One region of the Actinomadura sp. 21ATH genome, then DNA from elsewhere that is predicted to be linked to it. Evidence: riboswitches for the same ligand, from Rfam matches in the RefSeq annotation. Region 1 holds a riboswitch; each other region holds the start of a gene.
What was found. A riboswitch is a leader RNA that binds a small molecule or an ion and turns the genes downstream of it on or off. The one in region 1 is predicted to bind cyclic di-AMP.
Positions count from the first base shown of each region.

Region 2: another riboswitch for cyclic di-AMP. It lies ahead of ACA361_RS02060 (NlpC/P60 family protein); the one in region 1 lies ahead of ACA361_RS29305 (coiled-coil domain-containing protein).
Region 3: another riboswitch for cyclic di-AMP. It lies ahead of ACA361_RS03780 (CHAP domain-containing protein); the one in region 1 lies ahead of ACA361_RS29305 (coiled-coil domain-containing protein).
Region 4: another riboswitch for cyclic di-AMP. It lies ahead of ACA361_RS16280 (CHAP domain-containing protein); the one in region 1 lies ahead of ACA361_RS29305 (coiled-coil domain-containing protein).

Region 1 covers NZ_JBGNUR010000012.1:134,160-139,228, forward strand. The annotation lists gene ACA361_RS29295 (YciI family protein) at 1-149, opposite strand, end outside; gene ACA361_RS29300 (dihydrofolate reductase family protein) at 184-798, opposite strand; gene ACA361_RS29305 (coiled-coil domain-containing protein) at 1,321-2,262, opposite strand; cyclic di-AMP (ydaO/yuaA leader) riboswitch at 2,266-2,444, opposite strand; gene ACA361_RS29310 (S8 family peptidase) at 2,617-3,783, opposite strand; gene ACA361_RS29315 (serine/threonine protein kinase) at 3,954-5,069, opposite strand, start outside.
Region 2 covers NZ_JBGNUR010000001.1:421,390-426,458, forward strand. The annotation lists gene ACA361_RS02050 (FHA domain-containing protein) at 1-174, shown strand, start outside; gene typA (translational GTPase TypA) at 243-2,096, opposite strand; cyclic di-AMP (ydaO/yuaA leader) riboswitch at 2,288-2,429, shown strand; gene ACA361_RS02060 (NlpC/P60 family protein) at 2,437-3,477, shown strand; gene ACA361_RS02065 ((deoxy)nucleoside triphosphate pyrophosphohydrolase) at 3,552-3,965, opposite strand; gene ACA361_RS02070 (Mut7-C RNAse domain-containing protein) at 3,989-4,792, opposite strand; gene ACA361_RS02075 (ribonuclease domain-containing protein) at 4,942-5,069, shown strand, end outside.
Region 3 covers NZ_JBGNUR010000001.1:766,721-771,789, reverse strand. The annotation lists gene ACA361_RS03795 (nitroreductase family protein) at 1-424, opposite strand, end outside; gene ACA361_RS03790 (TetR/AcrR family transcriptional regulator) at 638-1,291, shown strand; gene ACA361_RS03785 (hypothetical protein) at 1,444-1,623, opposite strand; cyclic di-AMP (ydaO/yuaA leader) riboswitch at 1,947-2,086, shown strand; gene ACA361_RS03780 (CHAP domain-containing protein) at 2,101-2,940, shown strand; gene ACA361_RS03775 (CDP-glycerol glycerophosphotransferase family protein) at 3,170-5,069, shown strand, end outside.
Region 4 covers NZ_JBGNUR010000004.1:337,945-343,013, reverse strand. The annotation lists gene ACA361_RS16295 (DEDD exonuclease domain-containing protein) at 1-329, opposite strand, end outside; gene ACA361_RS16290 (NYN domain-containing protein) at 516-1,793, shown strand; gene ACA361_RS16285 (NlpC/P60 family protein) at 1,961-2,998, shown strand; cyclic di-AMP (ydaO/yuaA leader) riboswitch at 3,428-3,604, shown strand; gene ACA361_RS16280 (CHAP domain-containing protein) at 3,612-4,382, shown strand; gene ACA361_RS16275 (hypothetical protein) at 4,434-5,069, shown strand, end outside.

The DNA of each region.
Region 1 (5,069 bases):
ACGGTGGCGGATCCCGGCGACGCGAGCCCGCCGGCGAACACCCAGTGGCCTCCCGCCACCAGCCGGTCGTTGTACGCGTGGATGGCGTCCATCTCGGCCGGGGTGGCGGAGCCGGTCCTGTCGTCGATCACGGAAACCAGGTACCGCATCCGAGACCCTCTCCTGTGGCGAGCACCGCGCAGCCTAGGGAGCGTACTGGGGGCGCCCGCCGGGCCGGTAGACCTGGATCGTCACGCCGTTCGCGGTCGCTCGCGACTCGACCGGTTCGAGCGCCATGTCCGGGCCGGTGGCGGGGAACAGCCGCGTTCCCTGGCCGATGACCACGGGATAGGTGAGCAGGATGATCTCGTCGACCAGCCGGGCGCCGAACAGCGAGCGGACCAGGCTGCCGCTGCCGTGCACCTGCAGCTCACCCCCGGGCTCGGCCTTCAGCTTCCGGACCGCGTCGGCGACGTCACCGGAGATGACGGTCGTGTCCGCCCACCGCGGCTCGGTGATGGTGTTCGACGCCACGTACTTGGGCCGCCCGTTCAGCGCCGTCGAGATCGGGTTGTCGCCCTCGTTCGACCCCCACGTGCCGGTCCCCCAGGAGGCGGCGAAGATGTCGTACGTCCGCCGCCCGAACAGGAACGCGCCGGCGCGCTGGAACACCTGGCCGAGGTACGCCTCACCTTCGTGGTCGAACAGCGGCAGCGCCCAGCCGCCGCGCTCGAACCCGTCCCCGCGGTCCTCCTCGGCCCCTCCGAGCCCCTGCATCACACCATCGACGGAGACGTGCGTGACGGTCGTCAGTCTCATGTCGCAGATCCCTTCCCGCTGAGTTCGTCGCTCTCACCTCCGCTACGAACGAGGAACCCCCGATCCGACACCCCCGCCAGGATTTTCCGCGAGACTTTTCTCGATCGTGCCGGACACGCGAGAGAACGGAACACGAGGGAGACCAAGGTGGACGCGGACCTGAGGCCATGGGTCGTCTCAACCGACCCGGAGATCATCGATCGCTTGTTGCAACGATGGAGGCGGCTCGGCCCCCGAGAGAGCTTGGAGGATTACGCTCACGAGCTCGGCTGCCGTCCGAACGCGGAACTGGGGCAGGTCAACTCGATCTTCGTTCTGACGACCCCCGAAGGGGAGCGGTACCCCGTCTGGGAACCTGGCCCGAACCGGCGTCCGAAGCAGTCCCCGGTCGACTGATCGGCGGCGCCTACGAACGCGGGGCTTCCGCCTCAGGGACGTTCGTGCGCTGAGATGTTGGGTGGAAAGAGATCGGGGGCGTGTGCGCCCCCGATTCGGCCTCTCAGGAGATTTCGTGGTCCGCGGCTAGAAGACCGAAATGTGGACGTGGTCGTAGTGGTTGGCCGTGATGCCGCCGCGGTTCTCCATCATGCGCCAGCCGGGGCTGCGCATGTCGTAGATGCGCTGGCGCCAGATGACGTACTTGATGCCGAGCCGGTTGGCGTTGGCGACCGCGTAGTTGGCGGTGCGGTCGCCCTGGGAGCGGCCGCTGGCGGACGGTGAGGAGCCGCCGGTGCTCACCATGAAGTCGCAGGCGTGGCCGGTGCCGTGGTCCTGCGGGTCGCCGGTGCTGCGGACGCAGCCGATGGTCGGGAACGGGCCGAACTCGATGTCCAGGGTGTTCTTGACCTTGAGCATCCGGGGCGTGACGCCGCCCATGCCCACGCTCGGGGACTCGGGCTTGTACTTCTTGACCAGTGCCTGGATCTTGGTCTTCTGGCCGAGGAGGTCCCTGATCTCCTTCTGCAGGCCCTTGATCTTGGCCTCGTACTCCTTGCGGGCCTTCTCCTGCTCGTTCACCAGTTTCTGGATCTGCTGGACCTTGTTGGACTGGTTCAGCGCGACGTGGCTCGCCAGGCTCATGTTGCTGAGCGCGTTGGACGGGTCGTCGGCGGCCAGCACGGTGACGCTGGGGTCGGCGCCGCCGCTCATGTACTGGTTGGCCGCGAGCTGGGCCACCAGGCCGCGGGCGACCTGGAGGTCGGCCTGGAGGTCCCTGGCCTTCTCCTGGGCCTTCTTGACGCCGTACTGGGCGTCCTTCAGCTTGGCCAGGTCGCCGCCGTACGCCTTCTCCAGTTGCGCGATCTGCCTGTTGTACTTGCTGATGCGTCCGGAGTCGCCGGGGTCGGCATGGGCCGCGGGCACGGTGCCCGCGGTCAGCGGCAGGGCACCGGCGAGCGCCGCGAGTGCCAAGGCGGGGCGCCGCAGCCGAGCGTGCCACCGGCGGGTGGAGTTGGGGGTCTCCACGTCCTCTCCTCTCCTCGATCGCCTACCGGGTTAGCTGACGGGTTCGGGCCGGGAGCAGCCCTATCACCGTCCGCTGGGGGCGGGCGGTGAATTCACCCCGGCCGGCGGCCGGGCGCGAAGCCCGGACCCGCCGGCGTATGGGTCCCCGGTTCCCGGGCGGGGGGACGCGCCGGGATTAGGCCGGTCCGGCCGGCCCGCCCCGGGGGTCAGGGCGAGTCACCGACCGAACAATAACGAACTGTTCGGAACCATCCGGATCCTCGCCAAGATTAAACGGTGCGAACAGTGGAATGGTTCATCCGCCCACCGGGCCCGGCCCCCCGCTGGGAGCCGGGCCATCTTACGTGACGCGACTCACAGACCCGACTTGTAGAGGAGCCGGTTGGGCGTTCCGCTCCCAAGTCGACCGATTTGTCCCTTTGTCGAGTTGTCGTTCAGCCATTTCTGCACCTGCGGGAAAGTGGCGGTCTTCTTCCCGGCCAGGTACAGGGCCGCGACCCCGGCGACGTGCGGCGCCGCCATCGACGTGCCGCTCACCGTGGCCTTGCCGCCGCCCGGCCAGGTCGAGGTGATCCCGTAGCCCGGCGCCAGGATGTCGAGGCACTTGCCGTAGTTCGACCAGGTGGCCCGGTTGTCGTGGACCGTCGTCGCGCCGACCGCCATGACCCAGCCCGCGCTGGCCGGGGACGTCTTGCAGGCGTCCTGGCCCTCGTTGCCGGCCGCGACCGTGGTGAAGACGCCGGACCGGGACAGCTTCTCCAACGCCGCGTTCATCGCCGCGGACTTGCCGCCGCCGATCGACAGGTTCGCGACGGCGGGCTTGGCCGCGTTCTTCTGCAGCCACTCGATGGCGGCGACGATCGTCGACACGTACCCGTAGCCGTCGGCGTCCAGCACGCGCAGGCCGCGCAGCCTGACGTTCTTGGCCACGCCGTACGTCGCGGAGCCGATCGTCCCGGCCACGTGCGTCCCGTGGCCGTTGCGGTCCCAGCCGTCGCCGTTGAACTCGGGGCCGACCCACACCATCGAGGCGCGGCCGCCGAACTGGGGGTGGGTGTGGGCGAGGCCGGAGTCGATGACGTACGCGTTGACGCCCGTACCGGTCGACTTGTACGTGTACGTCTTCGACAGCGTCTTCTTGCGCTGGTCGATCCGGTCCAGGCCCCACACCGGGTTCTTCTGCGTGGCCGACGCCCGGACGAGCTGGTCCTGCTCGATCGCGGCCACCGCGGGGTCGCGGCGCAGCCGGTCCAGCTGGGACGGGTCCAGCTTGGCGGCGAAGCCGTTCAGGACGCGGTCGTACCGCTGCACCTTCGCGGCCTTGACCCGGGCGGCCGGGCCGGCCGGGGACGAACCCGGCTTCACGGTGACGATGTACCGGCCGGGGGCCGGGGTGCCCTGCGCCGCGACCACCGGGACGGGCGGCGCCTGGGGGGTTGCGGCGAAGGCGGGCAGGGTGGCGGCGGTACCGGCCGAGGCGACCGCGCCGATGATGAGCACCCTTCGGGGGAAAGTCCGCAAGAGCTCTCCTTCTCTCACGCGGGGACCGCGCACGGCGCCCGCGGCCGGGGTCGAGGCGACCCCGGGCGGAGGTACTTTATTGGATCTCTGCTGGATATGGCCGTTAAATCCGGCATTTCGGCTACGCCGACCGGTTGAGGTCACTAAGGGACGCGTGTCCCGGCCGCGCCTCAGTCGCGGCTGAGCTTGCCCTGGTAGCCCACCTCGGCGCTGCCCGGCGCCGACCACGCGTACTGCAGCGACCCGTCCGGCTGCCGGCTCACCAGCACGTCACCGGCGGTGCAGGGCTTGGCGATGGTCAGCGACATGTGCAGCTGGCGGTTGGTCCCGCGGGCGAACGCGAGCGTTCCGGTGCAGCCGTTCCGCGGGTACACCGCGCGCCCCGCCTTCGTGCCCTTCTCGAACGTCACCTCGACCGGGAACGAGGCGCCCCGCCCGCTGTTGACCAGCGTGCCCTTCCACGTCCCGGCGAACGCCTCGGGAACGGCCGTGACCGGCGTGTCGTCGATCCCGTCGGCCTTCCCGGCGGGCGCGCCGTCGTCGTCCCCGCGCATCTGCGGCAGGAGCACCAGGCCGATGATCGCGACGCCGACCAGCACCCCGATGGTGAGCGACAGCGCCACCCCGAGCAGGTGGTTGCCGGGCCGCGGCAGCCGCGCCAGCAGCCCGGCGAAGCCGCTCTCGCCGCCCGCGGGGGGCAGCGAAAGGATCGCGGTGGAGGAGCGCTCGTCCTCCCTGTCCGGCTCGCCCCGCCCGCCCATCCCCGGGATCAGGTGCGGCGTCGGCTCGGTACGGTCCGCCGGGTCCGGCAGGGGAGCGGCGGCCAGCGGCGGCATCGCCTGGGTGGCCGGATCGTGGTCGAACGCGGTGTCCTCGACGCGCGGCGTGTCGACCCGGGTGAGGTCGGACGGCTCCTGCGGCGGCCACTCGTTCCGCGGTCCGAGGACCGCCGGGGAGGCGGGCGCCCCGAAGCTCGCGGGCGGCGACGCGGCCGGCACCGGCTCGGCCGCGGCCACGGACGGCGCGGCGGGGGCGGGCTCGGGCAGAGGCTCGGGCCGGGGCGGGAGCGGCGGCGCCGGGGCGGCCGCGGCGGGTGCGGCGGCCGCCGAGGAACCGGCGAGCGCGCGGCCCTCGGCGACCAGCGACTCCGGCATCCGGTCGGCGAGCGGGCCCGCGCCGTCCAGGAGCCGGCCGAGCAGCTCGGCCGCGGTGGGCCGCTTGGCGGGCTCCTTGGAGAGCGCGTCCGCGACGATCCCGCGCAGGTAGAACGGCAGCGCCGTGATGTC
Region 2 (5,069 bases), on a different contig from region 1:
CACTCGACCGTCTGGCTCGACCCGTCCGGGACGGCCTGGGTCCGCGACGAGGGCTCCACCAACGGCACCTTCGTCAACGGCGAGCGCCTCCCGCGCGGCGTCGAGGCCCCCCTCCGCGACGGCGACCAGCTCCGCCTGGCCGCCGACGTGACCGGCACCGTCCAGCTGAAGTAAGCGGCAGCACCGCAGAAAGCCCGAGGGCCGCTCCGTACGACGGAGCGGCCCTCGGGCTTTCCAGGGCGTCAGCTCGCGCGCTTGGCGCGGGCGCGGGTGCGCTCGCGCTCCTTGGCGTCCAGGACGACCTTGCGGAGCCGTACGGCGGTCGGGGTGACCTCGACGCACTCGTCCTCGCGGACGAACTCCAGGGCCTCCTCAAGGGTGAGCAGGCGGGGCGGGGTGAGGGTCTCGGTGCTCTCGGCCGTGGAGGAGCGGATGTTGGTCTTCTGCTTCTCCTTGCAGATGTTGACGTCCATGTCGTCGGAGCGCGAGTTCTCGCCGACGATCATGCCCTCGTACACCTGCGTGGTGGGGCCGACGAAGAAGGTCCCGCGCTCCTGGAGGTTGGTGATCGCGTACGCGGTGGCGGCGCCGGTGCGGTCGGCGACCAGGGACCCGGACGGGCGGGTGCGCAGCTCGCCGAACCAGGGCTCGTAGCCCTCGAAGACGTGGTGCGCCATCCCGGTGCCGCGGGTCTCGGTGAGGAACTCGGTGCGGAAGCCGATCAGGCCGCGGGCGGGGACCAGGAACTCCATCCGGATCCAGCCGGTGCCGTGGTTGGTCATGTGCTCCATGCGGCCCTTGCGGACGGCCATGAGCTGCGTGACCGCGCCGAGGTGCTCCTCGGGGAGGTCGACGGTGAGCCGCTCGACGGGCTCGTGCTTCTTGCCGTCGATCTCGCGGGCGACGACCTGCGGCTTGCCGACGGTGAGCTCGTAGCCCTCGCGGCGCATGTTCTCGACGAGGATGGCCAGCGCCAGCTCGCCGCGGCCCTGGACCTCCCAGGCGTCGGGACGCTCGGTGGGCAGCACCCGGATCGAGACGTTGCCGATCAGCTCGCGGTCCAGGCGGTCCTTGACCAGCCGGGCGGTGACCTTGGTGCCCTTCTCGCGGCCGGCGAGCGGGCTGGTGTTGGTGCCGATCGTCATCGAGATCGCCGGCTCGTCCACCGTGATCAGCGGCAGCGGGCGCGGGTCGTCGGGGTCGGCGAGGGTCTCGCCGATCATGATGTCGTCGATGCCGGCCAGCGCGATGATGTCGCCGGGCCCGGCCTCGTCGGCGGGCTTGCGGGTGAGCGCCTCGGTCATCATCAGCTCGCTGATCCGGACGCGCTCGACGCTGCCGTCGCGCTTGCACCAGGCGACGGACTGGCCCTTCTTGATGACTCCCGAGTGCACCCGGCAGAGCGCGATCCGGCCGAGGTAGCTGGAGGCGTCCAGGTTGGTGACGTGCGCCTGGAGCGGGGCGTCGGGGTCGTACGAGGGGGCCGGGATCGTCTGCTTGATGATGTCGAACAGCGGCTCGAGGTCCTCGCTGTCGGGCATCCCGCCGTTCTCGGGCTTGGCGAGGGACGCGCGGCCGGCCCGGCCGGAGGCGTAGACGATCGGGAAGTCGATCTGGTCCTCTTCGGCGTCGAGGTCCATGAACAGCTCGTACGTCTCGTCGACGACCTCGTCGATGCGGGCGTCCGGCCGGTCGGTCTTGTTGACCACGAGGATCACCGGCAGCTTCGCGGCCAGCGCCTTGCGCAGCACGAACCGGGTCTGCGGGAGCGGGCCCTCGCTGGCGTCCACCAGGAGCACGACGCCGTCGACCATGGACAGGCCGCGCTCGACCTCGCCGCCGAAGTCGGCGTGGCCGGGCGTGTCGATGATGTTGATCGTCATCCCGGCGTGCCGGACGGCGGTGTTCTTGGCCAGGATCGTGATGCCCTTCTCACGCTCCAGGTCGCCGGAGTCCATGACGCGGTCGTCCACGTCCTGGTTGTCGCGGAACGCCCCGGACTGCCAGAGCATGGCGTCGACCAGCGTCGTCTTCCCGTGGTCGACGTGGGCGACGATCGCGACGTTCCGGAGGTCGTCACGCGTGGAGATGGGCATGCGGTCTCGCCTTGGGTGAGAGTGTGGGGTTCCGCCGCAGACTGCGACTCTTTCGATTCTACTGGCCGTACAACGTCGACGGCCCGCTCCCGTCTTCCCGAGCGCCGCACATCTTGCTATTTGGCCAACTTTGCCCGGACTTTGTACTCTCCCGTAATCCGGTCGTTCCGAGTCCCGCCCCCCGGGACGACGGCCGGACACCGCCGAATCCCCCTCGGGGGAACCGGGGACCCAGGCCCCCTGGGGTGAATCGGCGCGCACTCCCGCGCGCCGTAGGGCGACTCCTGGCCCGAACCCGTCAGCTAACCCGGTAGGCGGCCAAGGAGAGGAGTTCACCGGTTTGTCACCGGCTCGCGAACGGCGCGGCTTCGCCGTGCCCTCCCTCACCGCTGCCTCGATCGTCGCGTTCGGCGCGCTGACCCCGATCGCCGCGGAGGCCGCCGTGCACCCGGCGGCCGCGCCCACGCTCGCGCCCCCGGCCGTACGGGCCGCTGCCACCCCCGCCGCGCAGCCCAAGCCGTCCGAGAGCGAGCTGCGCAAGCGCCTGGACGCGCTGAACACCGAGGCCGAGAGGCTGACCGAGGCGTACAACAAGACCCGCGTCGACCTGAAGGCCGCGCAGCGGGCCGAGCGGACCGCCGCCCAGACCGCCGCGCGCCTCCAGCAGCAGGCCGCGCCCGCCCGCGAGGAGCTGGGCCGGCTCGCCGCCGCCAACTACATGGCGGGCGGCTCGGACATGTTCTACGGCGCCGGCACCGACACCTCCGGGCTGTCGGCCTCCGCGTACCTGGCGCAGAGCCGCGCCGCCGCCGTGAACCGCCTCCAGGCGCAGATCGACCAGGCCACCCGGGCGCAGAACGCCGCCAGGGCCGAGACCGCCAAGGTCCAGCAGGCCGCGACCAAGGCCGCGCAGGCCCGCGAGACGGCCCGTTCCAAGGTCGCCGAGGTCGTCAGGCAGCTGGACAAGCTGACCACCACCCGGGTCAGGGACCCCAAGACCGGGCTCAAGGCCACCGTGAAGGGCTCCGACCTGCCCGCCAAGATGGCCCGCAAGGCGCTCACCAAGATCGGCAGCCCGTACGTGTGGGCCGCCGCGGGACCGAACAGCTTCGACTGCTCCGGCCTGGTGGTCTGGGCGTACGGGAAGGTCGGCAAGCCCGGCCTCCCCCACTACACCGGCGCCCTGTACGGCGAGGGCCGGAAGGTGAGCAGGGGCGAGCTGCGGTCCGGCGACCTGGTCTACTTCGGCTCCAGCCTGCACCACATGGGGATCTACCTCAGCGACGGCAAGTACCTGCACGCCCCGCAGACCGGCGATGTGGTGAAGATCTCGAAGATGTCGGACCGCTCCGACTACGCGGGCGCCAACCGGATCTCCTGAGACCGGCCGGCGGGCCGGCGCGGGCCCGCCGGTCCACCCGCGCCCCGCCGGCAGCCGGCCGCCCGTACGCGGCCTCAGCCGCTCAGGTGCGGCCGTACGGCCTCGACGATGGGCAGGTCCGCGGGGAGCCACGCCACGTCGTACAGCTCCGCCGGGCCCAGCCACCGCAGCGCGAGGTGCTCCAGCGCGCGCGCCTCGCCCTCGACGATCGCGGCGGTCCACACCCGCAGCACGCCGCCCAGGACCAGCGGCCAGTCGCCGCCGATCCGCTCGGCCAGGGCGATCTTGACGCCCAGCTCCTCGTGGCACTCGCGGACGAGGGCGTCCTCGTCCGTCTCGCCGGGATCGACCTTGCCGCCGGGAAACTCCCAGCCGCCGGCCAGCGCCGGCGGCTCGGCCCGCTGCGCGGCCAGCAGCCGTCCCCCGGAAATGATCGCCGCGCCCACCACTACGTTGATCGTGACCAGCCCCTCTCTGCCCGGCATCATGCCGGACGGGCGGGCCGGGCGTCTCAGGAGGCCGCGCTGCGCGCCGATCCGGCGGCCGGGCCGGGCGCGGAACCGGGCGCAGAGCCGGCCGCCCGCGCCGCCGCCACCACGGCCGTCGCGTCCTCGACGATCCGCTCCAGATGGCCGCCGTGCGCGCCGCGCCAGTAGACCTGGCCGCAGTCGGTGCAGCGCCCGTACACGTCGTAGCTGCGGCGGGTGCCGTCGGCCAGCTGCCGCTCGACCTCCTCCTTGTCCACCGCGGCCAGCACGCCGTTGCAGGCGGTGCAGCGGGTCCACGGCGACAGCTCGGGCGCGAAGCGCTCCAGCAGGTCGCGCAGCTGGTCGTCGGGGCGCGAGCCGCGCGCGTACGCGCCGAACCACAGCGCCCGGCGCCGCAGCAGCCCGCGGTCCTGCGTCAGCAGCACCCGGCGCTCCGCGTTCGCCTGGACGACCAGCGCGGGGTCGTCCATGTCGTTGTGGTACGCCGTGTCCAGGCCGAGCAGCCGCATCCGGCGCGCCAGCGTGCCCAGGTGGACGTCCAGCAGGAACCGCGGCGCGGTCTGGCCGGGCTCCAGCGGTACGTGCTGCGGCCGGGACACGGCCTCGACCCGTACCTCCTCGCCCGCGGCCGGCAGGTGCCCGGGCTCGACCGGGACACCGTCCACCAGCAGCCGCCCGGCCTCCGGCAGCGGCACGCCCAGGGACTCCACGATGTGCCCCAGCGTCGAGGTACCGTCGTGCGCCACCTCCTGCCGCGCCCGGCGGCGCGCCGAGGGCAGGAACATCAGCAGTTCGTCGTCGATCGAGATCGTCGTCGCGGGCTCCACGCGGCCAGCATGCCACGCGGCGCCGCGTTGTCGACCGAATTGATCCGGGCCGTGGGCGCCGAAGCGCGGGTAACGCGGACGGCAACTTCCCCTGAAACCGCCGCGCCCGCCTTGACCGGTTCCGGGGTCGCGCCCGCACACTCGGTCACATGAGGTTCCCCCGCCATCTGCTGCCGCTCCTGCTCCCGTTCGTCGCCGCCGCCTTCCTCGTCCCCGCCGGCCCGCCCGGCACCGGCGACCGGCCGCTCGCCGGGCCGCCCGCGCTCGCGGCCGTCAT
Region 3 (5,069 bases), on a different contig from region 1:
CGGCCCGCGCGGCCAGCTGCGCGCTCCAGACGGCGGGGAAGATCGAGCCGCCGTTCGGGTCGAACCGGGTGAAGGCGAAGAGGAACAGCGGTACTTCCTCGAAGTGGTCGGCGAGCCACTGCGCCGACCGCTGGACGCGCAGCATCTGGGCGCTGCCCGGGTCGTCGGGGTCGGCGTTGGCGGCGTCCAGCCGGTCCTTGTAGACGGTCTTCCAGAGCTGGTCGATGGAGTCGCGGTAGAGCGGCCCGATCCGGCCCTTCACCTCGGGGTCGTCCACCAGCAGGAACCGCCAGTCCTGGGCGTTCCCGCCGCTGGGCGCCCGCACGGCGGCGTCCATGATGCGGCGCTGGACCTCCAGCGGCACCGGGTCGGGGCGGACCCGGCGCATCGCGCGGGTGGTGTAGAGGGCCTCGTGCAGGTCCATCGGCGGCTCCGATCGGAGACTGGTGTCTAGACTAACGTCACGAACCAAGCAAGCGATAGGGCGAAGAATGATCTACCCGATGCATCCTCGCCCGCGGGCGGCGGGCCGGACAAGACCCCGCGCGCCCGCACGCCCGAGCCCGGCGCGCGAGGGGAACGGATGTGCGAGAAGATGGCGTCCGTCACCCGATCGGTCACCCCCGAAGGAGGCGCGTTGAGCGGCGATGCGCGGTTCACCGTGACCCGGACGCTGAGCAAGGAGCAGCAGGCCCGCCGGGAACGGCTGGTCGAGGCCGCCCGGCTGCTGGCGCTGGAGGGCGGCTACCCGGCCGTGACCATGCACGACGTGGCCGACCGCGCGGGTGTGGCGAGGGCCACGGTCTACCGCTACTTCGCCACCAAGGACCACCTGATCACCGAGGTGGCGGGCGCCTGGGTGCACCAGGTCACCGACGACGTCGAGGCCCTCGCGGTCGGCGACACCCCGATCGAGCGGCTCACCGCGCTGCTGGAGCGGATCATCCGGGTCGGGGCCGAGGAGATCCCGCTCACGTCGGCGATCGTCCAGGCCGTGACGTCCGAGGACTCGTCGGTCGAGGACGACCGGCTGGTGCTGTTCATGACCCTCCGCGACCGGCTGGCCGCCGCGATCGGCGACCCGGTGCCGGAGCGGGACCAGGTCGAGATCGTGATCGGCCATGTGCTGCTGGCCGCCCTGGTCAGCCTGACCTCGCTGCGGACCCCGGTGGACGAGGTCGTCGCCATGGTGACCACCGCCGGGCGGCTCGTCCTGGCCGGCGCCATCGCGGGCTCGGGCCCGGCCGCCGCGGGCGCGAGCGCCGGCGCCGAGCCCGCCGCCGCGACCTGACGCGCCGCTTTCCCGGGCGCGCGGGTGTGAGGCGGGTCTCAGAGCGTTCGTGACCCGGCCTTGGTGTGGCCTTTGTCGCTGGACCGGCGCCGAAGGCGCAGGTGAGGCGGGTGAAGCGGGCCTGGTGCCGCCGATTGGGCCGCTCGCCGACGCTACTTCCGGGCCGCCGGGCGGCGCACCGGGAGCGGGGCCCCTTCGGCCCGTACGGGGACCCGTTCGGCGAGGGTGCGGGCCAGCCGCAGGCCCCCGGCCACGCAGAGCGCGAGGGCCAGTACGGCCAGCCCCGCGAGGCCCAGCAGAGTGATCGCCAACAACCCCAGATCCGGCAGCATCGCCGCGTTCCCTCCCGGTGCGTACGGGTCGATCCGACACGAGAGTCCGAATCGTTCCCCGATGTCGGGAAGAGATGCGGGGGTCATGTGGTTTTGAACCTGTGTCCGCGTGCTTTGCACCGGATTTGCCACGAGCTAGAAGTTTGATACCTTCTGACCACCTCTGGGCGATGCACCCCATGCGTCGCCATTGGTAGGCGGGCCGAGCCGACCGGGCCGGATCCCGCCGACCGCGGTCGCGTGTGCGGACCATAGAACCCGCGCGAACCGTCCATCCATCTGATCGCAGTGCCGGTGGCCCCTGACGGCCGCCGGACCGCCGAGTCCGTTCCGCGCCGAAGACGGCGCCTGGAGCCGGGGACCCAACCATCTGGGGTGAATCGGTGCGCCTCCGCGCGCACCGTAGGGCGACTTCCACGTCCGAATCCGACAGCTAACCCGGTAGGCGGCCATGGAAGAAATCAGGAGACCCCTGCTGTGTCGTTCCGTATCTCTCCCGCTCTGCTCGCCGACCTTCGTGACCGCGCGAGCGAGCTGACCACCCAGACCCTCGCCCTGCGCGGCCGGGCCGCGGCCGGTGTGGCCGGCGGCGCCGCCCTGGGCGTGCTCGCCCTCGGCTCGGCCGTCGGCGCGGCCGCCTCCACCGGCGCCGCGGGCACCGAGGTCCAGACCGTCGCCGGCGTCGCCGGCGTCGGCAAGGGCGGCCACACCGCCGTCCAGCCCGAGCAGGTGAGCAGCCAGGCTCGGAAGGCCACCGGGACCGTCGCCGGCAAGGCCGCCGACGCCCAGAAGAAGGCCGGCTCGGCCAAGAAGGCCACCGCCAACGCCGGGTCCGCCACCGCCCGGGACGTGATCGCCCTCGCCAAGAAGCAGGTCGGGATCACCGAGGGCAAGGGCGGCCAGACCAAGTTCCACGACTGGTACGTGGGCACCGACAACGCCAAGCTGACCGCCGCGCGCGACGGCGGCAACGTCTCCAGCTACAACGGCGCCTCCTGGTGCAACATGTTCGTGTCCTGGGTCGGCGCGCAGACCGGCGTCAAGAACATGGGCTGGGACGCCTACACCGTCGAGCACGCCAAGTGGTTCAAGAAGACCGGCCGCTGGGGCCAGGAGGCCAAGCCCGGCTCCGTGGTGTTCTTCTCCTGGAACGGCGGCGGCATCAACTCGATCGAGCACGTCGGCCTGGTCGTCAAGGACAACGGCGACGGCACCGTCGACACCGTCGAGGGCAACACCGGCAACGCCGTGAAGGAGAAGACGCGGCAGAAGTCGCAGATCGTCGGCTACGGCTACCCCGACTACCGGAAGAGCTGAGCCTCTCCGGCAACCGAGCCGCTCCGGAAACGCTGAGCCACTCCGGAAAACCCCTGGTCCGAGGGCGTCCGCACCTGGTGCGGGCGCCCTCGGCGCGTTCACCGGCCGCCCGAGCTTTCCGGGACAGAACGCGAGAATCCGTGAATATTGACGTCCGCTTGATCCCGAGTCGACCCGGTGATGGACCTGGCTGGAAATCACTGTCCCGGAGCGTGCGAAAGGGGATGGGATGCGGGTCCGGCCGGACGTCAGTGTCGTCGTGATCGCCTACAACGACGCCGGACGGCTGCCGCGCGCCGTCCGCTCGGCCCTCGGCCAGACGCTCGGCGGCGTCGAGGTGGTGATCGTCGACGACGCCAGCACCGACGGGACGGGCGAGGCCGCCGACCGGTTCGCGGCGGCGCACCCGGGCCGGGTCCGGGCCGTCCACCTGCCGGAGAACTCCGGCGGCTGCGGCCGCCCCCGCAACACCGGCGTGGAGCTGGCCCGCGGGGACCGGGTGATGTTCCTCGACAGCGACGACGTCCTGGACCGGCACGCCTGCCTCACCATGGTCGCCGCCGCCGAGGAGACCGGCGCCGACCTGGTCTCGGGCCTGTGCGTCCGCTCCCACCTGGGCCCGAAGGCCCGCGAGACGCCCTGGTACCCGCGGCTCTACCGGCGCCGGGCCGTCCACGACTCCGTCCTGGACCATCCCGACCTGCTCTACGACACGCTCTCGACCAACAAGTGCTACCGGCGGGACTTCCTGCTGGACCGCGGGCTCCGCTTCGTCGAGGACCTGCACTACGAGGACCTGCTGTTCTCGGCCGAGGCGTACCTGGCCGCGGACCGGATCGCGGTCGTCCCGCACCGCGTCTACACCTGGTACGTGGAGGCGCGCGCCGACCGGCCGTCGATCTCCAACCGCCGCCGGGAGCTGCGCAACCTCGCCGACCGGCTGGAGGTCCACCGCCGCATCGACCGGGTGTTCCGGGCGCACGGGGCGGCGGACCTCAAGGCGGCCAAGGACGCCAAGTTCGTCAACCACGACCTGCTCCTCTACCTCTACGACCTGCGATCCCGCGACGAGGACTACCGGCGGCGGTTCCTGGAGCTGGCCCGGCCGTACGTCGCCGACCTGGACCCGGGGGCACTGGCGGCCTCCAACCGGCTGCCCGCCATCGCCGCGTACATGGTCGGCCGCGGCGATCTTGAGGGCGCGATCGCCGCCGCCGAGTTCGCCCGCAAGAAGATCCCGGAGCTGCGCGCCGAGCTGGTGGAGCGGGAGGGCCGCGTCTACTGGGGGGAGCGGCACCTGCGGGACGGCCAGGGCCGGGAGATCCTCGACGTCACCGCGCTCGGCATCCACGCCCGCCCGCTGACCGAGCTGCGGCCCGCGACCACCGCGGTCGCGCTGCGCCGCGCCGGCCGCCGCGCGCGGCTGTCCGGCCTGGTCGCCAACCCGCTCGGCCGGATCCCCGCCGGCGCCCGGCTGCGCGGCGAGGTGGAGCTGCGGGACCGGCGGCATCCCCGCCGGACCGTGCGGTTCCCGGCGGAGTTCGCGCATCGCGGCGACACGATCGAGTGGCGGGCCGCGCTCGACACCGCCCGCCGGGTCCGGCCGGTCGGGCTCGTCGACCCGCTGTGGGACGCCCGGCTGATCATGCGGGTGGACGGCGACCGGCTCGTCCTGCGGATCGGCGTGGAGGGCGGGCACGCGGGAGCGGGAGTGGGCTCGGGGGTGACGGGCGTGCGGCTGCCGGTGCGGCCGCGGCTCACCCGGCTCGCCGGCACCCGGCTGAGGTCGTACGAGACGGAGGGCGGCAACCTGTCGTTCGTCCTGGAGGGCGGCGGGCTGCTTACCGTCCCGTTCAAGGCGGCGGTCCGCGCCCTGCGCCACAGCACCGCCTTCCGGCGGGCCTGGCAGGGCCTGCGCCGTACGGAACGGTCCGCGCGCTCGCTGAAGGCGGCGCTGCGGCGCCGGCTCACCGCCGGCAAGACCAAGGTCGCCGTCTTCAACCGGGTCCTGTCCAGGCTCCCCGTCCGCAAGGGCACGGCCGTCTTCGAGAGCCATCTGGGCAAGCAGTACTCGGACAACCCCAAGTACATCTACCGGGAGCTGCGGCGTTCCGGCGTCCCCGTGCGTG
Region 4 (5,069 bases), on a different contig from region 1:
ACGCAGCCCCGGGCGAACTCCAGGAAAGCCGGGAGCACCGACCCGATCCGCGGCGCGGCGGTGACCATCGCCTGGGTGATGCCGGTCAGCGCGGTGATGAACGGCGGGATCTCGCCGCCGGGGTCGACCAGCGTGCCGAACTCGCCGAGGTGCGCGCCGCCGCGGACCTTGACGGCGCCGATCTCGGTGATGGCCGACTCGGCCGGCGAGCCGCCGGTGGTCTCCAGGTCCACGACCACGAAGGTGACCTCCGCCAGGGGGGTGCCCAGGTCGTCGAGGGTGCCCTGGACGGGCTGAGCCGCGGGGGGCTCGGATCGTGCGGCCGTCATGGCGGCGACCGTAGAGCACGCCACCGACAGAAGGGCGGGCCGCTAGGGTTGAGAGAGCTGCGCACACGCGCACGCGAGCCGGCCGGGAGCCGGTCACGAGCCAGTCACGAGGCAGCGAGGAGCGGGATCATCGACAGCGGCCCGGAGGCGGCGGCGGAGCGCCTGGCGCGCCCCCTCCCCGAAGCGGTGCGGGCGGGGGTCGTGGAGGCCGCCGCCGAGCTGATCGGGGCGGTCCCGGCCGACGAGGTCCCGCTGCCGCTGCGCCGGTTCGCCCGCTTCGAGCGCCGCAAGCGCGCCAAGCTGGCGGGCCAGCACATCGCGGGCCAGCTGGAGAAGGACGAGGCGTTCCGGGAGCGGGTGGCGAGCCCGCTCGCCGAGGCGCAGCCCGAGCTGGCCGAGGCGGTGCGGGAGGGCAAGGCGCCGCCGGCCGCCGATCCGGTCCGGGTGGCGGTGCTGGCGTACCTGCTGCGCCCCGCGGGCTGGACCCGGCTGGTGGAGGCCGCCCGCGCCGAGCTGGAGCGGTCCGCGAGCGCGTCGGAGGGCGAGGCCGCCGAGCGGCGCATCGCCGAGCTGCGCGCCGAGGTCGCCGCGGCCCGTACGGCCCGGTCGGCCGAGGTGGAGCGGCTGCGCGCCGAGCTGCGCGACGCCAAGGCCGAGGTGGCGGAGCTGCGCCGCAAGCTGCACGACTCGCGGACCAGGGCCAAGGCGGCGCAGGAGCGCGCCGACGCGCTGGCCGAGGGCACCGAGCGGGAGCTGGCCGCCGCCCGCGAGAGCACCGCGGCGGCCGACAAGGAGCTCCGCAGGCTGCGCTCGAAGCTGGAGCGCGCGGAGACCTCGGCGGAGGCGGCGCGGCGCGCGTCCAGGGAGGGCCGCAACGTCGACGACGTGCGGCTGCGGATGCTGCTCGACACGCTGGTGGACGCCGCGCAGGGGGTGCGCCGGGAGCTGGCGCTGCCCTCGACGATCGCGCGGCCCGCGGACGCGGTGGCGGGCGCGGGCCCGGACCGCCCGGTGCACGCCGCGCTGCCCGGCCGCGCGCTGTCGGACGACGACCCGCACCTGCTCGACCGGCTGCTGACGCTCCCCCAGGTGCACCTGCTGGTGGACGGCTACAACGTCACCAAGACCGGGTACGGCGGGCTGCCGCTGGCCGACCAGCGCACCCGGCTGCTGTCGGGCCTGGGCGGGCTGGCCGCGCAGACCCGTGCCGAGGTCACCTGCGTGTTCGACGGTGCGGAGCTGGACGCCCCGGTGGCGATCCAGGCGCCGCGCGGGGTGCGGGTGCTGTTCAGCAGGCCGGGCAGCACCGCCGACGAGCTCATCGGCGAGCTGGTGCGCGCGGAGCCGCCCGGGCGGGCGGTGGTGGTCGTGTCGGCCGACCGGGAGGTGGCCGACGCGGCGCGGCGGGCCGGCGCCCGGCCCGCGCCCTCCACGCTGCTGCTCCGCCGGCTCGGCCGGTCCTGACCGCGGGCGAGACCTTCCCCGCTCGGATGCGCTTCGTGATCTTAATCTCACGGAACGCCGATAAAGCCCGCATTCAGGCGTCGAAGACTAACGAATCGGTTGTGACGGGTGGTGCCCGTCGCTAGTGTCGTCCGCTGACATCGTGGACGAGAGGGGCACAACCGATCGTGGCCAGTGATATCACCGAGGCGGGCCCGGCTCCCGGCCGTTCCCGCCAGGGCTTCATGGCGGGGCGCGGCGCCTCCCGCCGGTTCACGGCGACCGTCTGCCTCGCCGTGACCGCCTCGCTCGCCTTCCCCGCCACCGCTGCGCACGCCGACCCGAGCGCGGCCGACGCCCGCAAGAAGCTCACCAAGCTGAACGAGCAGGTCGAGCAGCTGGTGGAGAAGTACAACCAGGCGAACGAGAAGCTCAAGGTCGCCAAGAAGAAGTGGAAGGCGACCCAGGCGGCGGGCAAGGAGGAGCAGGCGACCTTCGAGCAGCTCCGCACGAAGATCGCCGCCATGGCCGCCAACGCGTACAAGCAGGGCGACACCGGCGACGTCGCCGGGTTCGTCGGCGCCGAGAACCCGCAGGCCGTGCTGGACCAGGCCGCCGTGTTCTCGCACCTGTCGCGCAACCGCAGCTCCGAGATGGCCCAGTTCCTGGCCTCGGCCCAGCGGGTGCGGCGGGAGCAGGCGCAGGCCAAGGCCGCCTACGACGAGGCGCTCGGCAAGGCCAAGGAAGTGAAGGCCAAGAAGGCCGAGGTCGACAAGTCGATCGCCAAGCAGAAGCGGCTGCTGGCCCGGCTGGGCGAGCCGACCTCCTCGGGCGGCGGCGCCACCGGCGGCAGCTACAACGGGCCCGCCAGCGGCTCGGCGCGCACCGCGCTGAACTTCGCCTACGCCCAGCTCGGCAAGCCGTACTCGTACGGCGCCGCGGGTCCGAGCTCCTACGACTGCTCGGGCCTGACCATGAAGTCGTGGGCGGCGGCGGGCGTCAGCATCACGCGGACGACCAACTCGCAGTACGCCGCCACCAAGCGGGTCGCCAAGAGCGCCCTGCAGCCCGGCGACCTGGTGTTCTTCAACAACCTCGGGCACGTCGGCATGTACGTGGGCGGCGGCAAGATGATCCACGCCCCGCGTACCGGCAAGAACGTGGAGGTCGTGAGCATCACCTCGGGCTACTACCTCTCCAACTACTACGGAGCAGGGCGGCCGTAGGACCGCGACCCCCGAGCGGCACCCACCGGCGGACCAGGAGTTATTCCTGGTCCGCCGGTTTTTTGTGCCCTATTTGCCAACTTCGCGACCTTTGGTACCTTGTGTCCCACTTACGGCGTCCCCCAGGCGTCGTTCCCGGCCCGTGGTGCACTCCAGCACCACCCGCCCCTCCCGCGGCGCCCCCCAGGTGCCGCCCCCGCTCGGCGCCTCCCAGGTGCCGCGAACCGGCCGGCCCGGCCGTCCAGTGAGCACACCGGCAGCGCGCATGGGTGCCGCCGGCGCCTCGCGGCGGCCCTCCCATCGGGCCGTGGCCGGGGGCGCGTCCCGTTCCACCGGGCCGCCCGTACCCCCTTCTCCTTCCCGCAGCGCCCTCGCCCCCGAGGGCGCCGGAAGACCTGACCAGACCCGATAGCGGGCGCCCGGCGCACGGGCGCCCACCCGCCGAATCCGCGATCGCGGAACCGGGGACCCACATGTCCCATGGGGTGAATCGGCCTCGTACCAGCCCGCACCGGCCCGGCGCCGGCCCGCGCTCGTACGCGCCGTAGGGCAGCTTCCACGCCCGAACCCGTCAGCTAACCCGGTAGGCGGCATGGAAGCTGAGGAGCCCTCCGTGGCAGGCAAGCACCGCAAGACCCATCCCCTCGTCGCCAGCCTCCGTACCACCGGCGGCATCGTCGCCGGCGCGACCGTCGTCGGCCTGGCCGCCGTCACGACGCAGGCGTTCGCCGGCGAGGCCGGCTCCCCCGGCCGCCCCGGCGCCTCACTGGCCGCCGCCGCGGCCCAGGCGGAGAAGGCCGGCGCGAACGGCGAGGCGAGCAAGCAGAGCAAGCAGAGCAAGGCGAGCAAGGAAGGCAAGGCCGGCGGGGCGAAGGGCTCCCGCGAGCGGACCAGGAAGCCCACCGCGGACGACGCCATCGAGCTGGCCAAGTCGCAGGTCGGCATCTCCGAGAACGGCTCGGGCCAGACCAAGTTCCAGGACTGGTACATGACGACCGAGCGGGCCAGGGAGACCGTGGCGCGCGACGGCGGCTCCATCAAGGCTTACGACGACGCCGCCTGGTGCAGCATGTTCATCTCCTGGATCGGCGACCGCATCGGCTTCAGCGACCAGCTCGGCAAGGACGCCTGGACGGTCGAGCACGCCAAGTGGTTCAAGGAGAACGGCCGCTGGGGCACCGAGCCCCGCCCCGGCGCAATCGTGTTCTTCGACTGGGGCGGCGGCAAGTCGCTCGACGACATCGTGCACGTCGGGATGGTGGTCGAGACGGCCGGCCGCGGCAAGGTCCGCACCGTCGAGGGCAACACCTCCAACGCCGTCAAGATCCGCGAGCGGTCGGCCGACCAGATCGTCGGCTACGGCTACCCCGACTACGCGAAGTGAGCCTTCCTCCGGCGGGCCGGACCACGCGCGGCGGTCAATAGGATCTCGCGCATGGACGGACCGGCCGGCGGGCGGTGGCGCGGCGTCCCGCGGCGGCGGACCCTGGCGGTCCTCGCCGCGGGCGCCGCGCTCTGCGCGCTCGCGGGCGCCGGCGTGACCGCCGCCCGCACCGGCCCCGGCGGTCCGGCGCCCGGCCCCGCCGCGACGGCCGCCGCCGACGTCGGGCCCCCCGACCGGCGGGCCGTGGAGGCCGTCCTGGCCAACCGCGAGCGCGCCGTGCGCGACCGCGACCGGACCGCCTTCCTCGCCACGGTCGCCGCCGCCCCGGCCGGGTACCGGCGAGCGCAGGCCGTGATGTTCGACAACCTGCTCAAGCTGCCCCTGGAGGGGTGGCGGGAGCGCTTCGCCGCGGTCGCGTCCACGGCGGGCGGCGCCGCGACCGTCCAGGTGGAGCTGCGCTACCGGCTGCGCGGCCACGACGCGGCGCCGCTGGTCCGGACCCGCCACCTGGCGTTCGCGCCGCGCGGCGGCCGCTGGGTCATCACCGGCGACGGCGCGGGCCGCGGCCTGGCCGACGACGCCGAGATCTGGGACGGCGGCCCGATCACCGTGGTCAGGGGCCGTTCGGTGCTGGCCGCCGGCGACGGCCCCGGGCTGGCGGAGATCGCGCGGCGCCTGGACGCGGCC